DNA from 2 places in the Flavobacterium sp. 2755 genome. Region 1 is predicted to be linked to the other one. Evidence: riboswitches for the same ligand, from Rfam matches in the RefSeq annotation. Region 1 holds a riboswitch; the other holds the start of a gene.
The links. A riboswitch is a leader RNA that binds a small molecule or an ion and turns the genes downstream of it on or off. The one in region 1 is predicted to bind S-adenosylmethionine.
Positions count from the first base shown of each region.

Region 2: it holds a riboswitch for S-adenosylmethionine, as region 1 does, so the genes downstream of both, J2Y38_RS19750 (TlpA disulfide reductase family protein) here and J2Y38_RS06460 (alpha/beta fold hydrolase) in region 1, are expected to answer to the same signal.

Region 1 is NZ_JAVDTG010000002.1:614,023-624,495, forward strand. It holds gene J2Y38_RS06440 (hypothetical protein) at 1-141, shown strand, start outside; gene J2Y38_RS06445 (O-acetylhomoserine aminocarboxypropyltransferase/cysteine synthase family protein) at 219-1,523, shown strand; gene J2Y38_RS06450 (aspartate kinase) at 1,753-2,841, shown strand; gene J2Y38_RS06455 (hypothetical protein) at 3,386-3,586, shown strand; SAM riboswitch class I at 3,776-3,884, shown strand; gene J2Y38_RS06460 (alpha/beta fold hydrolase) at 3,963-4,946, shown strand; gene thrA (bifunctional aspartate kinase/homoserine dehydrogenase I) at 4,948-7,362, shown strand; gene J2Y38_RS06470 (OsmC family protein) at 7,435-7,866, shown strand; gene J2Y38_RS06475 (aminotransferase class I/II-fold pyridoxal phosphate-dependent enzyme) at 7,986-9,158, shown strand; gene J2Y38_RS06480 (RDD family protein) at 9,326-9,826, shown strand; gene J2Y38_RS06485 (Rrf2 family transcriptional regulator) at 9,960-10,370, shown strand; gene J2Y38_RS06490 (sulfite exporter TauE/SafE family protein) at 10,471-10,473, opposite strand, start outside.
Region 2 is NZ_JAVDTG010000009.1:190,026-200,498, reverse strand. It holds gene J2Y38_RS19760 (nitronate monooxygenase) at 1-944, shown strand, start outside; gene J2Y38_RS19755 (hypothetical protein) at 1,011-1,565, shown strand; SAM riboswitch class I at 1,837-1,937, shown strand; gene J2Y38_RS19750 (TlpA disulfide reductase family protein) at 2,216-3,205, shown strand; gene J2Y38_RS19745 (aminotransferase class V-fold PLP-dependent enzyme) at 3,408-4,880, shown strand; gene J2Y38_RS19740 (NADP-dependent oxidoreductase) at 5,219-6,208, shown strand; gene metN (methionine ABC transporter ATP-binding protein MetN) at 6,695-7,726, shown strand; gene J2Y38_RS19730 (methionine ABC transporter permease MetI) at 7,719-8,372, shown strand; gene metQ (methionine ABC transporter substrate-binding lipoprotein MetQ) at 8,418-9,230, shown strand; gene J2Y38_RS19720 (hypothetical protein) at 9,338-10,144, opposite strand; gene J2Y38_RS19715 (response regulator) at 10,199-10,473, opposite strand, start outside.

The DNA.
Region 1 (10,473 bases):
TCTCAAATAAACAATAATAGATCAGAAGAGATCACAAAAGAAGTTATCAGAATAAAAACGGAGCAAGATAGAAAAAGTCAAAAATCATTGCTGTTTCAAATGTATGATCTTGAAATAGAAGGAGAACTTCCTTTTGCATAAATCAATTCACAATTTCAATTTCAAAAATCAATTACAATATATATAAGTATTAATAATATTTAAAAAACTAAGAAATCATGAGTACACAAAAATTTGCAACAAACGCATTACACGCAGGACATGATGTAACTAAAAATTCTGGAACAAGAGCAGTGCCAATTTACCAAACATCATCATACGTATTTAATAACGCAGATCATGCTGCCAATTTATTTGGTCTTGCCGAAGCGGGATTTATCTACACCAGATTAAACAACCCAACAAATGATGTTTTAGAACAGCGTTTAGCGGCGCTCGAAGGCGGAATTGGAGCTGTAGTTACAGCATCTGGAGCATCGGCAATTTCAACAACATTTTTGACTTTGTTAAGAACCGGCGATCATATTGTAGCCTCAAATAGTTTATACGGCGGAACGTACAACTTATTAAGTGTAACATTACCGCGTTTAGGAATTACAACCACCTTTGTAGATCCTTCAAAACCTGAAAACTTCACTAAAGCAGCTAAAGAAAATACCAGAGCATTCTTTGTAGAATCACTGGGGAATCCAAAACTGGATGTATTAGATTTAAAAGGAATTTCGGCGGAAGCCAAAGCATTCAAAGTGCCATTTATAGTAGATAATACAGTTGCGACACCTTATTTATTAAACCCAATTAAATATGGTGCCGATATTGTAATTCACTCCTTAACAAAATATATTGCCGGAAACGGAACTTCATTAGGTGGCGCGATTATCGACGCCGGAACTTTTGACTGGTCTAACGGAAAATTCCCTGAATTTACAGAACCTTCTGCAGGATATCACGGATTAGTATATCACGAAGCTTTAGGAAATGCAGCCTTTATTGCAAAAGCAAGAATTGAAGGATTACGTGATTTTGGAGCAGCTTTAAGTCCATTTAATGCTTTCCAGATTATTCAGGGATTAGAAACCTTACCAATCCGAATTAAAAAACACAGCGAAAATGCTTTGGTTCTGGCCGAATGGTTAGAGAAACAAGATGAGGTGGTTTGGGTAAATTACCCAGGTTTAAAATCAAGTAAATATTATGATTTAGCAAAACAATATCTTCCTGAAGGACAAAGCGGTGTGATCACTTTTGGACTAAAAGGAGGTTTTGATGCCGCTAAAAAAGTGGTAGACGAAACAAAATTGTTCTCACTTCTGGCTAATATTGGTGATACAAAATCGCTGATTATCCACCCGGCGAGTACTACGCATCAACAATTGTCAGAAGAAGAGCAATTGGCTACAGGAGTTTCAAAAGATTTAGTCCGACTTTCTGTTGGAATAGAAGATGTAGAAGATTTAATCGCCGACTTACAATCGGTTTTTGAAAGCGTAACTCAGTCGCAGTATAGTATCAATAAAAATTAGGTTTTTTTGTTTTTTGTTTGAAAAATTGCCTTTAGCAGCGTGAGTTCTGCTAGAGGTGATTTTTTATGAAAAAAGAAATCAAGATAAAAGTTTCACCATGATAAGTTATATAAGTTCATTGTAGAGACGCACTGTTGTGCGTCTAAAATTATAAACGTTGATAAATTAAATGAACTTATATAACTTATATGGTTTACTAAATATAGATATGTTTTAAAAAATTAAAATTATGTCAAAGCTTAAAATAAATATTATCCTTTTTGGGATTGGAAATATAGGAAGTACATTAATCAATCAGATTATCGAAAGTCAGGAGTTTTTTCTGCAAAGTAAAAATGTCGATTTTCATTTTCCGATAATTACCAATTCTACCGTTGCCTTTTTCGAGAAAGAAGGCGTGGGATATGCGTGGGAAACCAATTTTAGAGAATTGGTCGTTCCTTTTAGAGTGCAGGATATTATCGAATTTGCAAAAGAAAACGAGTTCGAAAATCTAATCGCTGTTGATGCAACCGCAAGTGATGAACTTATTGGTCATTATAATACGTTGATCGAAAACGGATTTAATATTGTTGCTGTCAATAAAAAGGCAAATACACTGCCCATTGACCTTTATAAACAATTAAGAGAAAATCTTAAAAAGTACGACAAAGAGTTTTTATATGAAACCTCGGTTGATACCGGGTTTCCCGTTTTGCAGACTTTAAGGGATTTATATTTCTCAGGAGAAAAAATCACCAAAATTAGAGGCGTATTTTCAGATAATCTTAGTTATGTCTTTAATCGTTTTTCTGCCGAGGAAAATACATTTTCATCTATTTTAAAAGATGCCAGCCTTCTCGGATTAATGCGATCTACTTTTAAAGAGGATTTATCAGGAAATGATACGGCAAGAAAATTGTTGATTTTAACCCGTGAAATTGGCAAAGAATTCGAACTTTCTGATATTAAAATCAATCCTCTTATTGGAGAAGAACACTTGGAGAAAAACGGAATCCTTAATAAAGATGCCATTGACAGATCGTTTAAAATTGCCAAAATAACCCAGAAAGACAATCATGTTTTAAGATATATAGGAGAATTTGATATCGAGAAAAATACATTAGAAGTCAAATTAGTATCAGAACCTGTAACTTCAGCAATAGGACAATTAAAAGGTTCCGATTCTATTTTTGAGATTTATACCCAATCTTATGCCAGTACACCCATTGTACTTCAAAGTGCGTCGCCATGTAAACAGGCTATTTCAAGAGGTTTAATTACAGATATTTTAAAAGTAGCTGAAAAGATTAAAAATAAGGAAGCAGTCTGGCTATAAGTGGTTGTAATATTAGTAGTTCTTTGATAGATTGAAACTAAAAGTAAAGTTATTTTTTGTAAGATTATACTTCTTTTGATTCAAATTGTAATTTTGTAAGACGTTTTTTAACGATAAAAAGCTGTTTTTTAACGTTTTTTAAGAAAAAATAGGGTTTTGTAACTTGGAATATTGAAAAAATATTCGCACATTTGTAAGACAAGTAAGAACTGTTAAAAACAGCTCATTAATTGTTAAAATAAATATAGCTTTTGAGATCCTAATCACATCTAAAAAAAGCTTTTTAAAGAAAAGTAAATGCAAGATTTTTTTAAAATAACTGTCAAATCGCAAATGAATAAGTCCCTACAGATGAACATGATGTTTAATGTCGCACGTATTTGTGTACGCGTCTGTTGATACTAAAAGTATATATAAGTTCTATAAAAACTTAAACCCTTTTGGTATTAAAATCCAAAAGGGTTTTTTTATTCCGTTTGGCAAACATAACAAAGAATTAAAGGAAATATAAAGATTAAAAAATAACTAACTTAAACTTAATAATATGAGCGCAATAACTTACTTAAGAAAAAAACTTACAGGGTTCAGAAGTGCAAAAGCTGAAAGAAACAATCCGCCGCCTGTAAACGAATTAATCCACCCAAGTTTCGGTGTAACTGAAACAGATAAAAAAGCGGAGAAAAAAGCACCAAATTCATTATTGTTTTTGATGTACTCAAAAGAAAATGAAACCCTTTTCATCTAACTTGAAAAGCAGCCATAAAATAGGTTAAAACCTGCATGACTTTACTGGGCATAATGTTCGGTAATTTTGTGCGTACAAAAGTTTCTGATTGAATTATGTTTAAGAAATTGAGCAATCAGTTTCATTAAAATTTGTTAGTTTAAGAAATTAGTAGTTAATTTGCACCGTTAAGTTCAAAAACGTATTGAAATGTTATAAAGAAAGGAGGAGGGATTAGACCCGATGAATCCTTAGCAACCCTTCGTTAATTCGAAGAAGGTGCTGCATTCTACCACGCCCAAACGTGGAAAGATAACAACAAGAATTTTTCTAGTTTCAACTCTAGACTTTCTTTCTAATATTTCCACATACAAATCAATAATAAATAGATTTGAAATTGGAAAATATACCAAGTCCCATTATAATTCAAGATTTCATCACCGAAAGTGGTGCACTGTATCCGTCGTTACCGTTAAGTTTTACACTTTCCGGTAAACCACTTTATACTGCCCCAATTGTTTTGGTAAATCACGCCTTAACCGGAAACGCTCAGGTTACCGGCGAAAATGGCTGGTGGAATGATTTAATAGGCGAAGCAAAAACCATCGATACCAATCAATATACAGTTTTGGCGTTTAATGTTCCCGGAAACGGAAACGATTCGTTTATAATCGAAAACTATCAGGATTTTACAACCAGAGATATTGCTAAACTTTTCATCAAAGGATTAAAAGCTTTAAGTATTGAGCAGGTATTTGCCATTATCGGCGGTTCTGTTGGCGGTGGAATTGCATGGGAAATCCTGGCTTTAGAACCAAACATTACAGAACATTTAATCCCAATTGCAACCGACTGGAAATCGACCGACTGGATGATTGCAAACTGCTTTCTGCAAGAACAAATTCTGAACAATTCATCAAAACCAATTGAAGATGCCAGAATTCACGCCATGTTGTGTTACCGATCTCCTGAATCATTCAAAGAAAAATTTCAACGCACGATTAATCAGGATCTTTTGATTTTTAATATCGAAAGCTGGCTGGCACATCACGGAAAAAAACTACAGCAGCGCTATCAATTAGCATCATACAAATTGATGAATCAGCTGCTTAAAACCATAGATATAACCCGAAATAGCGAGGATTTCGAAACGCTAATATCCAAATCAAACGCTGCGATTCATATCGTAGCCATCAATTCAGATTTGTTTTTTACACCAAAAGAAAATCTGGAAACTTACAATGAATTAAAGAAATTTAAAAACAATGTTTTTTACAGCGAAATTGATTCGGTTCACGGACATGACGCTTTTTTAATCGAGTACAAACAATTAGATCACTTACTTGCCGATATTTTTAAGGCAGAAACAATAGCAAAATAAAATGAAAATATTAAAATTTGGTGGTAAATCATTATCAAACGGAGAAGGACTTAACAAAGTAGTTTCAATCATTACAGATAAAGTAAATCAAGGTGAAAAAATTGCCGTGGTTGTTTCTGCGCGCGGAAATGCAACAGATGAATTAGAAGATATTTTAAGAATTGCTGCCAAAAACGGAAACTACAAACCGCTTTTAGAAAGCTTTAAAGCATACCAAACTTCAGATTATCCGAAAGTTGATTTATCTGAAGAATTTAATATTTTAGATAAATTATTCGAAGGAGTAAGCTTAATTGGTGATTACAGCAACAAAATCAAAGATCAAATTTTGTCTAAAGGTGAATTGCTTTCGGCTAAATTATTGACTTCAATTTTAGTAGAAAAAGGAATTCCTGCCAATTTCGTTGATACAAGAGAATTATTAAAAACCGATTCTAAATTTGGTGACGCTCAGCCTTTGGAACAACTTTCAAAGAAAAACGTTATCAACTATTTCAAATTGCATAACGGTGAAACAGTAAATATCGTTACAGGTTTCATTGGTTCAAACAACAACAACGACACGACAACTTTAGGAAGAAATGGAAGTAATTATACCGCTTCGTTAATCGCAAATTATCTGGATGCCGAAGAACTTCAAAACTTTACACACGTTGACGGAATTTACACAGCAAACCCTGATTTAGTTGCCGATGCTAAAAAAATCGAATATTTATCGTTTAATGAAGCAAACGAATTGGCGAATTTTGGCGCAACAATTCTGCACGCCAAAACGATAATTCCTTTATTAGAAAAAAATATTCCGCTTCGTATTTTAAACACATTCAATCACGAAAATCACGGAACTTTAATCACTTCAAATTCTCAAAAAGAAGGAATTAAAACACTTTCTGTTTTAGAAAATGTTTCACTTGTAAATCTTGAAGGCCGAGGATTACTAGGGAAATCTGGAGTTGATGCCCGTATTTTTAAAGTAATGGGTGATCACAACATCAGTGTAAGTATCATTTCGCAAGGTTCTTCAGAAAGAGGAATCGGATTGGTTGTGGCAAAAGAAAAAGCAACACTGGCAATGGTTGAATTAGAAAAGGAATTCGAAAACGACTTTTATTCTAAAGATGTAAACCAGATCACAGTAACAGATAATGTTTCGGTAATTTCGATTATTGGACAGGATTTAAGCACGTTCCACAAACCATACACAGCATTAATCAAAAATAAAATAGTTCCCATTTTATTCAACAACACCGTAACAGGTAAAAACGTGAGTTTAGTTGTAAAGAAAGAAGAACTAAACAAAGCCTTAAACGTAATTCACGGAGAGATTTTTGGAGTTTCTAAAAAAATCAACATTGCGATTTTCGGTCACGGATTAGTGGGCGGAACTTTGATTAATCAAATTTTAGAATCGGCTTCTTCAATTGAAAAACGTAAAGATGTTAAGCTGAATGTTTTCGCAATTGCGAATTCTAAAAAGCTTCTTTTAAATAAAAATGGCGTAACTTCAAGCTGGAAAAATGACATTGAAACTAAAGGCGAACCGTACACAATTAAAGATATTATCGCTTACGCAAATGAGTATCATTTAGAAAACTTAATTGCGATTGATAATACGGCAAGTGCATCATTCGTAGAAAATTATGTTCCGCTTGTAGAAAGCAGTTTCGACTTGATTTCTTCAAATAAAGTAGCGAATACTTTGACGTACGGTTTTTACAAAGAATTGAGAAAAGCTTTGGCAGAAAACCAAAAGAATTATTTATACGAAACTAATGTTGGTGCAGGTTTGCCATTAATTGATACGATTAAATTGTTACATCTTTCTGGTGAAAACATTACAAAAATTAAAGGAGTTTTCTCTGGAACATTGAGTTATTTATTTAATAATTTCTCTGCAAAAGATGTTCCGTTTAGTGAAATTCTGAAAGAAGCAATTGATAACGGATATACAGAACCAGACCCGCGTGAGGATTTATGCGGAAATGATGTTGGAAGAAAATTATTGATTTTGGCGAGAGAATTAGATTTACAAAATGAGTTTGAAGAAATCTCTATTCAAAACCTGATTCCGGAACATTTACGCGAAGGAAATGTTGCTGATTTCTTAACCAAATTAAAAGAATTCGACCCAATTTACGAGAAAATAAAAGCTGATCAAAAACCAAATCATGTATTAAGATATATTGGTGAATTGTCTGGTGATTTACAAAATGATAAAGGAAATCTAGAAGTAAAATTAGTTTCTGTTCCTTCAGATACTGCTCTTGGCGGTTTAAAAGGTTCTGATTCATTCTTCGAAATTTATACAGAATCTTACGGAGATCGTCCAATTGTTATTCAAGGAGCAGGTGCAGGCTCTGCGGTAACGGCAAGAGGAGTTTTTGGAGATATTTTGAGATTATCTGATAAAGGGTAATTAAAATTTTAGATTGCAGATTTTAGAGTTTAGATTGCTGAACTCTGACAAATAAAAAAAAAGAAAAATAACATGAAAGTAACTTTGAACAGAGTAAATGACGCTTTTCATTTTAAGCTTAAAAATGAACGCGGACATGTAGTTGATGTTGACAGCAGAGCTGAATTTGGAGGAAGCGATTTAGGCGCAAGTCCGATGGAGTTGGTATTAATGGGCGTTGCAGGATGTAGCGCAATTGATATGATTTCGATTTTGAAAAAGCAACGTCAGGAAATCACTTCTTTTAACGCTGAGGTTGAAGGAACGCGTGTACAGATTGAAGAAGCAAAACCTTTTAAAGAAATCGATGTGGTTTTTTATTTAGAAGGTGATATCAATCCAGAAAAAGCACAGCGTGCCGCACAGCTTTCTTTCGAGAAATACTGCTCAGTTGCCAAAACGGTAGAACCAACAGCAACAATCAATTATAAAGTTGTTTTAAACAACATTCAATTAGAAAATTAGTCAATTAAAGAATTAGATAATTCTTTGGGCTAACTATTAAATAATGAAAGATTATTTCGCGAAACTCTGTGATCACTTTGTGAAACTCTGCGAAATAACTCTTTTAAACACACAACATAATGAATATAGAAGAATTTGGTTTTGAAACTAAAGCCATACGTACACATTTAGAAAAAACACAATTTCAGGAACATTCAACTCCTTTGTATTTATCATCAAGTTTTATATTTGAAGATGCAGAGGATATGAGAGCTTCTTTCACAGAAGAAAAAGTCCGCAATATTTACTCCCGTTTCAGCAATCCAAATACAACAGAATTTGTAGACAAAGTTTGTGCAATGGAAGGTGCCGAAGCCGGTTATGCTTTTGCAACTGGAATGGCAGCAATATACTCTACGTTTGCTGCATTGTTAGAATCTGGAGATCATATTGTTTCTGCAGGAAGTGTTTTTGGATCAACGCATGCATTATTCATGACGTATTTTCCAAAATGGAAAATTGAAACTTCTTATTTTGATATCAATAAACCGGAAACAATTGAAAGTTTTATTAAACCAAATACTAAAATTCTATATGCTGAAACACCAACAAATCCTGGTGTAGATGTTGTTGATTTGGAATTGTTAGGCCAAATCGCAAAAAAGCATAATTTGATTTTAATAATCGACAACTGTTTTGCGACTCCATATATTCAGCAGCCTATTAAATACGGTGCGCATATCGTAATTCATTCAGCAACAAAATTAATAGACGGACAAGGTCGTGTTTTAGGAGGAGTTGCAGTTGGAGAAGCGGAGTTAATTCGTAAAATATACTTGTTTTCAAGAAATACCGGTCCGGCAATGTCACCATTTAATGCATGGGTTTTGTCAAAAAGTTTAGAGACTTTGGCTGTTCGTGTAGACAGGCATTGTGAAAATGCTTTAAAAGTGGCTGAATTTTTAGAAAGTCATCCAAACGTAAACAGTGTGAAATATCCGTTCTTGAAATCACATCCAAAATATGAAATTGCCAAAAAACAAATGCTTTTAGGCGGTAACATCATTGCGATCGAAATTAAAGGCGGTCTTGAAGCAGGAAGAAAATTTTTGGATAAGATTAAATTATGCTCTCTTTCGGCAAATATTGGTGACGTAAAAACGATTGTAACGCATCCTGCATCAACAACGCACAGTAAATTATCTGAAGAAGATCAATTAGCTGTTGGAATCACACAAGGTCTGGTTCGCGTTTCTGTAGGTTTAGAAACCGTAGCAGATGTAATTGCTGATTTAAAACAAGCGCTGGATTAAATAGTTTAGATTTTAGACTTTAGATTATATAATGACGATTTTTGACTGTAAATTTATTACTGTTAAAAATCGTCATTCTTTTTTGATGGTTATTTGAACAAAAAATATATTTTTGTTTTCGTTATAAATTTAAATCCATTATAATCAATTTAATAAACCACCAAACCATGAGTAACTCTACTTATATTCTTGATGAAAAATTATTGGCATCTAACGGAAGCCGATTCATAAACTATCTTATAGACATTGTTGCCATATTTTTTTTAATTTTTGTTTTTGGTATTGTTATGGCCCTTTTAGCAAATCTTTTTAATCTAAGCGGATTGCTGTACTGGCTGGGAAATATGAGTGATTTTGAAGGACAAATTCTTTTTATTTTTATTGCTGTTTTTTACTACACTTTTACGGAGGGAGTTTTTGGAAGAACATTAGGCAAATTTATTACAGGAACTGTTGTAGTAGATGAAAATGGCGAAAAACCTTCTTTTGGAACGATCTTTAAAAGAACATTCTGTCGATTTATCCCTTTCGAAGCTTTTTCTTTTTTGGGAAGCAGAGGCTGGCATGATTCAATTTCTGATACTTATGTAGCTAATAAAAAAGATTTGGAGAAAGAAGTAAAACTGTTCCACGAATTCAATTTAATAGGAAACACCGAACTAAATTGATAGAATAAGTAGAATATAATTCTGTACTGTTATTTTTCTCATTTAAAAAGCCTATTTTTGTTGCAGAATAATATGAAGCTTGTTTATTTTAGAAATAATCTAAAATTTACAGTCTGAAATCTAAAATTTAAAGATGCTTTCAAAGAAAACAAAATACGGAATTAAAGCTTTAACCTATTTAGCCAGACGAGAAAATAACGAACCTGTACAAATAGCCGAAATTGCAAAAAGTGAACATATTTCGATAAAATTTCTGGAAAGTATTTTATTATTATTGAGAAATTCAGGGTTTCTTGGAGCTAAAAAAGGAAAAGGCGGCGGATATTATCTGATAAAAGATCCAAAAGATATCAGTATGGCCAAAGTGTACCGAATTCTTGAAGGGCCAATTGCATTGCTTCCGTGCGCAAGTCATAATTTCTACGAAAAATGCGATGACTGCGATGATGAATCTACCTGTGCGGCACGACGTTTAATGACAGAAGTAAGAGATAATACACTTAAAATATTGGAAAGCAATTCTCTGGCTGATATCGCTTTTTAAGTTTAAACCATATAAGTTATATAAGTTCATTTTAGACTTTGCACTTGCGGCATACCTTAATTAAATGAACTTATATAACTTATATGGTTTAAAAAATATTTTA
Region 2 (10,473 bases), on a different contig from region 1:
CTTTAAGTCCGCAGGAAATTTATGAAGTTGATAAACAAATAAAAGCAGCCACGGATAAACCATACAATATTAATCTTTGGGTTTCAGATCATGATATTCCGGATGGAGGTTTAACCGATGAACAATTTGAGAAAACAAAAGCACTTTTTAAACCTTATTATGACGAGTTAGGAATTCCGTTACCGGAAAAACCTGCACCGTTTCAATCGAGATTCGAAAACCAGTTACAAGTTATTTTAGATGTTAAACCCAAGGTCTTCAGCTTTATGTTTGGCGTTCCTTCAGATGATGTTTTAGAACAATTTCGAAGATCAGGAATTGTTACCGTCGGCGCGGCTACAACGCTTGATGAAGCTATTTTTCTGGAAAGTAAAGGTGTAGATATGATTATTGCTTCTGGTTTTGAAGCTGGCGGACACCGACCTTCTTTTTTAACCAATGCCGAAGCATCTGTAACCGGAACTTTTGTTTTACTGCAGTTAATGCGCGAAAAAATTAAAACTCCAATCATTGCAGCTGGCGGAATTGCCGACGGAAAAGGAGTTGCCGCAGCCTTAACATTAGGCGCAAGCGCAGCCCAAATAGGAACGGCTTTTTTAGCTGTCGATGAATCGAATGCATTGCCTATTCACAGAGAAATGTTATTTTCTGATGCTGCAAAATATACAACACTTTCACGCGCATACACCGGAAGACTCGGACGCGGAATTACAAGCCGAATTGCAAAAGATATTATAGGAAAAGAATCGAATATTCTGCCTTTTCCATTACAAACTACTTTTATTTCTCCTTTGAGAAAAGCAGCACTCGATCAGCAAAAATGGGATATGATATTATTTTGGGGAGGACAAATTTCGCCAATCTTAAAGCATACAAAAGCAAAGGAATTGATGCATTCATTGATTGAAGAAACTACAGCGTATTTTGATGGATTAAAATCTTAACTTTAGGTTGTTTTAATTAACAAGCTTTGGAGAAAATCACTGTAATTTCAAATCAATAATTTTTAAATGAAGTTAAAGAAGAATATTAAAATTGAATCGGCAAAAATAGGAAAGGATAAAAACCATTCTTTGATAAAATGCGACTTCAAGGTTTTAGAATTAGAAAAGTTCTTGAAAAGAAAAGAATATTTTTTCAAAAAAGACGGTATTAATTCAGATTATATTCTATTGGTTTTATCTTCTGAAAATAAAGGTTATAAAATATATTTAGGAGATTCGGCTTATGAAAAATCAATTGATAAAAATATTAAATTACTTAAAGAACATATTTTTATTCAAAACAAAAAAGTTACTTATAAGGAATATTTTGTTGTTCTGAAAAAAGATGATTTCATAGAAAATGAAGCTGTATTTTATGAATTATTCTCCTTGTTTAGTTTTTTATTGATTGCCGAATTAAAAGAAAAGCTCTCCAAAGATGATTTATTAAAAAAAATAAATAGATTTAGTCTTTATGGAATTTTCAATTTTAAACGATGGTCTGGTATTTCGAACGACCAGCTTTTTTTTGATGTTGATCATAACTGCGGAACACTAAAAAATTATGTTGTTCAGCTTTAATACAAACTCATTTCAAAAACGGAATGAGTTTTTTTATGCTTTTTCTACAGTAAAAAAGCAGAATTAGTCAATTTTATTCTATCAAACGTATGAATTTCCATTATAAAATAAGGAATTATTAAAATTTATTATTCTGTTTTAATTGTCTAAAAATCAATCATTTGTATTTCGTGTAAAATGTTTTTCAAATAAAATTCAAAAAAAATAATTTTAAACACTACTAATTCGGTAGAATTAATATATATTTGTATCACAGAAAAATTCTGAATGATACTTATCCAGAAAGACTGAGGGAGCAGGCCCTATGAAGTCTTAGCAACCTGTTATCGAATAAGGTGCTAAATCCTTCCCGTCTTGCGGGACAGATAAGAAAGATTGGCGCAAATCTGAATAAGATCATCATTGTTGAAATTATTTATTTTTTAAAATGAAAACCAAACTACATTTTTTACACGACAGTGACGAACTTTTGAATTCAATCTTCGAAGAATATAGTCTTGCCGGTTTCCGAATGCGAAAGCATTAAACTCTCTCTCATTTCTTTTAAATACCATTTACTAAAAGCCTTTTTATATCGGCTTAAAGGAATTCTTTTGCCCCAATATTAAACTATAATAAAAATCATATCATCACCTTAAAATCAAAATAAAATGAAAAAAATACTATTAGGTTTTGCCTTATTTCTTGGAGTTGCACAAACTCAGGCACAAGAAAATAATTTACAATTAAAAGGAACTGTTGTCGATACAGTTGCTCAATATGTGTATTTGCAAAAATTCCACAATAAAATGTTTACCACAATTGATTCGGTAAAAGTAAAAGACGGAAGTTTTAGTTTTAAAACTAAAGTAAAAACTCCAGAATTATATGGTTTAAGCGTAAACACAGAAGATTCTCCATTGTATATTTTCCTTGAAAAAACGCCAATTACAGTAAAATTAAGTCCGAAGAAATATTATACAAGTTCTGTAGTTGAAGGTTCTGAATCTCAGAATTTATTTGATTCCTATAAAAAATCAAAAGATGTAGAAATCAGTAAATTCATTACAGAAAATCCTAAATCTATTGTTTCGGCTTATGTATTGTACAGAAACTGGTCGTATAGATTAACGCCGGAACAAATTACTCAAAACATTGCTTTGCTTGATAAAAGTCTGCAAAGTACCACTTACGTGAAAGAACTTAAAGAACTGGTTACTGTTTTAGACGGATTAGCGGTTGGTAAAAAAGCCCCAGATTTTACTGCTAATGATCCGCAAGGTAAACCAGTTCGTCTTTCAGAAAATTTAAAAGGATATACTTTAGTTGATTTTTGGGCTTCATGGTGCGGGCCTTGCCGAAGAGAAAATCCGAATATCGTGGCGGCTTACAAAGAATATCATGACAAAGGATTTAACATTGTAGGTGTTTCTTTAGATAAAAAGAAAGAAAACTGGATTAAAGGAATTCAGGATGATAACTTGACTTGGACTCATGTTTCTGATTTACTTTTCTGGAATAGTGCTATTGCAAAATTATATGGAGTAAGAGCGATTCCTGGGAATTATTTAGTGGATTCAAAAGGAATAATCGTGGCAAAAAATCTTCACGGAGAAGAATTGCAGACTACACTAAAATCACTTTTAGAAAAAAAGATTTAGAAGACTATTTTCATTTTTGTCATTCCGAGGAACGAGGACCCGAGCGATAGCGAACTGGCGAAGCAATCTTCACAAGAAACTCGACAATCATAATTGACAATCTTTGCAGAGCTACTTGCGAAGATTCCTCGTTCCTCGGAATGACAAACAGAACTTATATAAGCCCAAATAATAAATTTAGTTAATTAAAATGATAAAGGAAATGAATGCTATTGAGACAACAACAGAACCAATCGAGTTGGAGTGTTACTTCTCTAAATTTAGAGAAAATACAATAGGAGTAGATCACCGCTTTAAATCCGTTTACGGAAAGCAAAACCTGCTTTATGCAGATTGGGTTGCCAGTGGTAGATTATACGCTCCAATTGAGGATATTATGCTCAATAAGATTGGTCCAATGATTGCCAATACGCATTCACTTTCTAGTCAGACAGGAAAGACTTCAACGCACGCTTATCAATATGCGAGAGATATCATTAAGAAATCAGTAAATGCCAATGAATCTGATGTTTTGGTGACAACCGGAACCGGAATGACAGCAGCTTTATCAAAATTACACCGCATTATGCGTTTGCGAAAAGAGTATGAAAATGATAAACCAGTTGTTTTTATTACGCATATGGAGCATCATTCGAATCAGGTTTCGTGGTATGAAACCAATGCCGATGTTGTTATTCTGCCTCCAGACGAAAATAATTTAGTTGATCCCAAAATCCTTTCCGAAGAAATTAAAAAATACGCTCACAGAAGCTTAAAAATAGGTTCGTTTACGGCTTGTTCCAATGTTACAGGAATTATTACGCCTTATCATGAATTGGCTAAAATCATGCATCAAAACGGCGGACTTTGTTTTGTTGATTTTGCAGCTTCGGCACCGTATGTCAAAATCGATATGCACCCAAAAGATACGGAACAGCAATTAGATGCTATTTTCTTTTCTCCGCATAAATTCTTAGGCGGACCGGGAACTTGCGGTGTTTTGGTTTTTAATGAAAAATTATATCAATCTGAGTTTCCCGATAATCCGGGCGGAGGAAATGTAAAATGGACGAATCCGTTAGGCAGATATTGTTATAGCGAGGACAAAGAAGTTAGAGAAGATGGCGGGACACCAGGCTTTCTACAAGTAATAAGAGCTGCTTTGGCTTTAGAATTAAAAGATAAAATGGGAGTGGCAAACATCAAAAACAGAGAAAAAGAACTGCTTGCTCTTTGTTTTTCAAGACTTCAAAAAATAAAAGGTTTGTCTATTTTAGGAGATTTAAAAACAGAAAGAATCGGCTGTGTTTCTTTTATAATCGAAGATATTCACTATAATTTAATCGTAAGGCTTTTAAATGACCGTTTCGGAATTCAGGTTCGCGGAGGCTGGTCATGTGCAAGTACTTATGCGCATTATTTGTTTAATATAAACGAAAAGAAATCGGCGCAAATTACAAACGAACTTCTGGAAAGAAATCAAACTAATAAACCGGGCTGGGTGCGTTTGTCGCTGCATCCAATTACGACAAATGATGAGCTTAATTTTATCTGTGACGCAATTGAACAAGTATCTTTACATTATAAAAAATGGCAGAAAGATTACGAGTATTATTCGGTTACAAATGAATTTGAAAATCCTGAAATTAAAGAAACTATAGCGGAAGAAGTAAATGAATGGTTTAAGCTGGATTAAATGTTTAAACACATAGAAACATAGATTTTTTTAGTTTGTATAAAAGTTGATAAAAAGAAACTAGTTTCTAACACATAGTTATGTTTGTTTAAACAAAGGAAATGTAAAAAGTTTGTTTGTCATTCCGAGGAACGAGGAATCGCACAAGAAACTCCGTACAGAATGTTGCCAATCTTTGACGAGTTGCGAGTGCGATTCCTCGTTCCTCGGAATGACAAATACTGACTAGCTATGTTTGTTTAAACAAGTGAAACGCCTTTTACCACAAAGAAAAACTATGTCTCTATGTGTTTAAAAAAAACTTAACAGCTATACTTTTGTATAACAAAACGATAAAAATGAAAGCAATTGTATTACAGGAAAACCGGGAATTTCAATTAGAAGATGTTGAAATTCCGCAGCCCTTAGATCATCAGATTCAGGTAAAAATTAAAGCTTCAGGTTTTAATCCGATTGATTATCAAATGACAGAAGACGGATCAGAAAGAAAGCTTTTGCATTCTCCAATTCTGGGGCGGGAATTCTCCGGAGTTGTATCGGCAATTGGTAAAAACGTAAGTGATTTTAAAATTGGTGATGCTGTTTTCTGCGGATCAGGAAGCATGGGTTCTAACGGAACTTATGCCGAATATATTTCTGTTCCCGAGGCAATTGCAGTAAATAAACCTTCTAATATTTCTTTTGAAGAAGCGGCAGCAATTCCGTCAGCAGGATTAACAGCTTTGCAAGCTTTTAAACGTATCAATGCCAGTTTTTCTGATTCGATATTGATTACCGGAGCTGCGGGCGGGGTTGGGAATGTATTTGTTAAAATATTGATAGCAAATGGCTTTCAAAATTTTGTAGTGACTGCCGGAAATGAAAACAGCATTAATGCATTAATTGACCTCGGTGTAAAACCAAAACAAATCATCAACTATAAAAAAGAAGAAATATACGAAGCTGCTCTTTCTTTAAACGGAAATAAAAAATTTGATATTGCAGTTGATTTGGTTGGAAATAGTGTTGCAGAAATTGCAGCAAAACTTTTGAAAACCAACGGAATTTATGTTGATGTGACGAATTTTTCGACTCCGGAATCTCGAGGAATTCTTTTTTCAAAAGGCGCTGCAATCTTAAATATTTCTAACTACGCATACGGACTTGAAAAACGCTACGATTATTATAAAAACGGATTGAATTCGTTACGATTACTTTTAGAACAGCAAAAGATTACACCACCCGCTATTTTAATAGTTGGAGAACTAGAAGTAAATACGGTAATAAATGCACATACAATACTCCGTGAAAATAAAACGGAAGGAAAAAAGTTAATCATGAAAATTTAGATATTTTTTCACGCAGATTTGGCAGATTTAGGCAGATTTTAATAGTAAAATGCCAAAAAAAAGTAATCTGCTCAAATCTGCCAAATCTGCGTGAAAGAATCTTTTTAATCCTTTAATCTGTGGCAAAAATTGGCGATAATCTGTACGGAGTTTCTAGTGCGATTCCTCGTTCCTCGGAATGACAAATTGGTCGTTTAAACAAAGTAGAGAAGCTTTAAATCAAAGCAATCGTTATAGTAATCTACTATTTTGATAGGTTAATAAAAGTTTTAATGGTTTTTATATTAAAATTAAAATTATCTGTTTAAATTTGCAGCAACAATGAGAAATAATAGCCAGAAAATGAATAATTATTATAGCTGCAGCATGATGTGCTGTGATGCTTTATAATTGATTTGGCTTATATATAAAATAATATTATTTATTTCAAAAAGCCTTTCAAATAATTATGAAAGGCTTTTTTGTTTTTAAACCTGAATTAAACAAATGATTGAATTAAAAAACGTTACCAAAACTTTTCATCAAAAGGACAGAATCGTTTCTGCTTTAGATGATGTTTCGCTAAAGGTGCCGCCTGGGAAAATTTTTGGTGTTATTGGAACTTCGGGAGCTGGAAAAAGTACACTGATTCGATGTGTGAATCTTTTGGAAAGACCAACTTCTGGAGAAATTATTGTAGATGGAAAAGCTTTGCAGCAATTATCAAATGCTGAATTGGCGATTGAAAGAAGACAAATCGGAATGATTTTTCAACACTTCAACCTGCTTTCTTCGAGAACAGTTTTTGATAATGTTGCTTTCCCGCTTGAATTGGTTGGAACTCCAAAAACGGCGATTAAAACTCGTGTTTTAGAATTACTGCAATTAGTTGGTTTAGCCGAAAAAGCAAACGATTATCCGGCAAGTCTTTCTGGCGGACAGAAACAAAGAGTTGCGATTGCGAGAACATTGGCAAATAACCCAAAAGTTTTATTGTGTGACGAAGCGACAAGTGCGTTAGATCCCGCAACCACACGTTCAATCCTGAATTTACTGAAAGACATTAACCGTCGTTTAAATATTACCGTTTTGTTGATTACACACCAAATGGAAGTCGTTAAATCGATTTGTGATGAAGTGGCGGTAATCAGTCACGGAAAATTAATAGAGCAGGGAAGTGTAGGCGAAATTTTTGCCGATCCAAAACATGAATTAACAAAAGAATTTATTGCTTCGTCGCTTCATTTAGAGATTCCAGACGTTTATCAGGAAAAACTACAAAAGACAGATAACGGAAGCTTAAATCCGTTATTAAAGCTTGAAATGACTGGAAAATCAGTTAATGAACCTGTGATTTCAGAGGTTTCAAGATTGTTTGATACCAATTTCAAAATCGTTAGCGCGCAGATGGATCAGGCCGGAGATGTGAACTTTGGCGTTATGCTGATTGAACTATCTGGAAAACGCGAAAACTACGACGCTGCCATTCAATATTTTATTTCAAAACACATTAAAACAGAAATCATAGGTTATGTCTGATTCTATTATCACTTTATTATTAAATGGAACCTGGGAAACTATTGTTATGACTTTTGTGTCTGGCTTTTTCGGTTTCCTAATCGGACTTCCAACGGGAGTTTTACTTTTCCTTACCCGAAAAAATCAAATACTGGATCAGCCAGTTTTAAACAGAACTTTATCGGTTATTGTAAACGTTTTTCGTTCGATTCCATTTATTATTTTAATTGTTTGGATGATTCCGTTTACACGTGCTATTGTGGGAACTTCAATTGGTGTAAGCGCTGCTTTGGTTCCGTTAAGTATTGGCGCAGCACCGTTTATTGCCCGTTTGGTCGAAAACAGTTTATTAGGTCTGCCATCAGGTTTAATTGAAGCTGCAAGAGCTTTAGGAGCAACACCTTTACAGATTGTATATAAAGTGTTACTTCCGGAAGCTTTGCCATCATTAATAAACGCAGCGTCGATTACTTTAATCACTCTTGTGGGTTATTCTGCAATGGGTGGAGCAGTTGGAGCCGGCGGTTTAGGACAAGTTGGTTATCAATACGGATATATTGGTTATGATGCCGTAACGATGAATTCGGTTTTGGCATTATTGGTGATTTTGGTTTTCCTGATTCAGTTTATTGGAGACAGGTTATCGAAACATTTTGACCACAGATAATTATCAATTAAAAATTAGGAATTAAAAATTAAAAATAGATTTGTCATGAAAATAAATTTCTTGAAAACAGCCGGAATTTTAGCTTTATCATTAGTTTTAGTGAATTGCGGAAAAAGTAAAAACAACGATCCGCATTTTATTAAAGTGGGTGTAGCTTCCGGGCCTGAATTAAAAGTTGCCGAGGCAGCAAAAAAAGTAGCCAAAGAAAAATTCGGACTTGAGGTAGAATTGGTTTCTTTCAACGATTATGTAATTCCAAATGAAGCTTTAAGCCAAGGAGATATTGATGCGAATGCTTTTCAGCATAAACCTTATTTAGATGAACAATCTAAGCAACGTGGTTATAAGTTGGCAATTATCGGAAATACATTCGTTTATCCGATTGCGGCTTATTCGAAGAAAATAAAAAACCTTTCTGAGTTGAAAAACGAAAGCACGATTATTATCCCAAATGATCCAACAAACGGCGGACGTTCTTTATTGCTTTTACAGAAAAACGGTTTATTAAAATTGAAAGATGGTGTTGGTTTGTTACCTAAAGTAACGGATATAGTAAGTAATCCTAAAAACTTAAAAATATTAGAGTTAGAAGCGCCTCAATTACCTCGTGCTTTAGATGATGCGAATGTTTCAATTGCAATTATCAACAATACTTTTGCTTCTGCAGCTGGATTAGTTCCGTCTCGTGATGCTTTATTTGTTGAAGATAAAGATTCTCCTTATGTAAACTTGGTTGTTAGTCGTGAGGACAATAAAAACGAAGAAAAAGTAAAACAGTTTTTACAGGCTTTTCAATCTCCGGAAGTTGAAGCTGCAGCGGAACTTGAGTTTAAAGGCGGCGCTGTGAAAGGATGGTAATAATAATTGTTAATTGTGAGTTGTTAATTGTGAGTTGTGAATTGAACTTTGACAACTAACTATTTGATATAAAAAAAGGCAGATGAAAATTGTTTCATCTGCTTTTTTTATTTTAATGTGGTATTTTTATCGGTAATTTCAAACCATGGTATTTTAAATTTACCTTTCATTAAATACACTTTTAATTCCTCATTTTTGTAATGACTATCATATTGCATTTGTGAAACGGAAATTTCGTGTGGTGCAATTTGTTTTCCCCAAGGCGTTAATTTTAAATAGTATGTGTGTCGTTTACCGTATGTCATTCTTTTTTCTAAAATGGAAGTATTAAATATTTCTGGCTTTGATGTATCGTATACGCAATTTAAAGATATATACGAACCATAGGCATAGCTAAAAGATAAAATTAATAAAGCCAAAATGCTTATAAAATTATTCGTTTTAATAAATTTAAATTCCTCATTACGAAAAAGTAAAAATGCTATCCCAAGAAATGCAATCACAAAAATAGGTACCCACACATTAGTATAATCTAAAATTTTAAAATCTAAAAAAGATCTTGTGATAACAGCTGTAATAGTTGAAAACACTCCAAAAAGAATACTGGGATATGTGGTATTTTTTCTTCCTTCAATTCTAATTAAACCTTTATAATAATTTAAAAGAAATACACATAAAACAGGGAAAATTATGGATGCAATTAATGCATATTTGTAATGATCTATAAAAATGAATGTCCAGATTCCAATTCCTATACCTGCAAATTTAGTTATTGCAGCGACCTTTTGAGCTTTTTTTAAGTTTGCCTCTCTTTCATTTTTATCTTTTCCAAATTTTGGATTATTTAAGATTTCATGTTTTTCTTTTAGTTCCTGTCTTAAATCAAGAGTAGAATCTTCTTTTATTAAAGGCATAATGATTTTAGTAGTTGTAGTAATAATGCGAATGCAAAACTAAGAGAAAAAGATTTATATAAGCCCCAACTGTCTCGCTTTATTAATAAGCTCTGTATCGCCGCCTTTTTCTAATAATAAATGACTTTTAATATTCGCTTTTCGTTTTTCAATTGAACTCATTGAAAGCGGAATATGATTGGGAATATTAACGGTTTTAACGCCTTGTGATAAAAGAATTAAAATCTGGCTGTCGTATTCGTCCCAATTTAAGTTTCGGTGCGTTAATTTCTTCTGAGATTTTACAATCTCATCACTGTAAATTATTTCCCCTTTTAGAATTTTTTGAC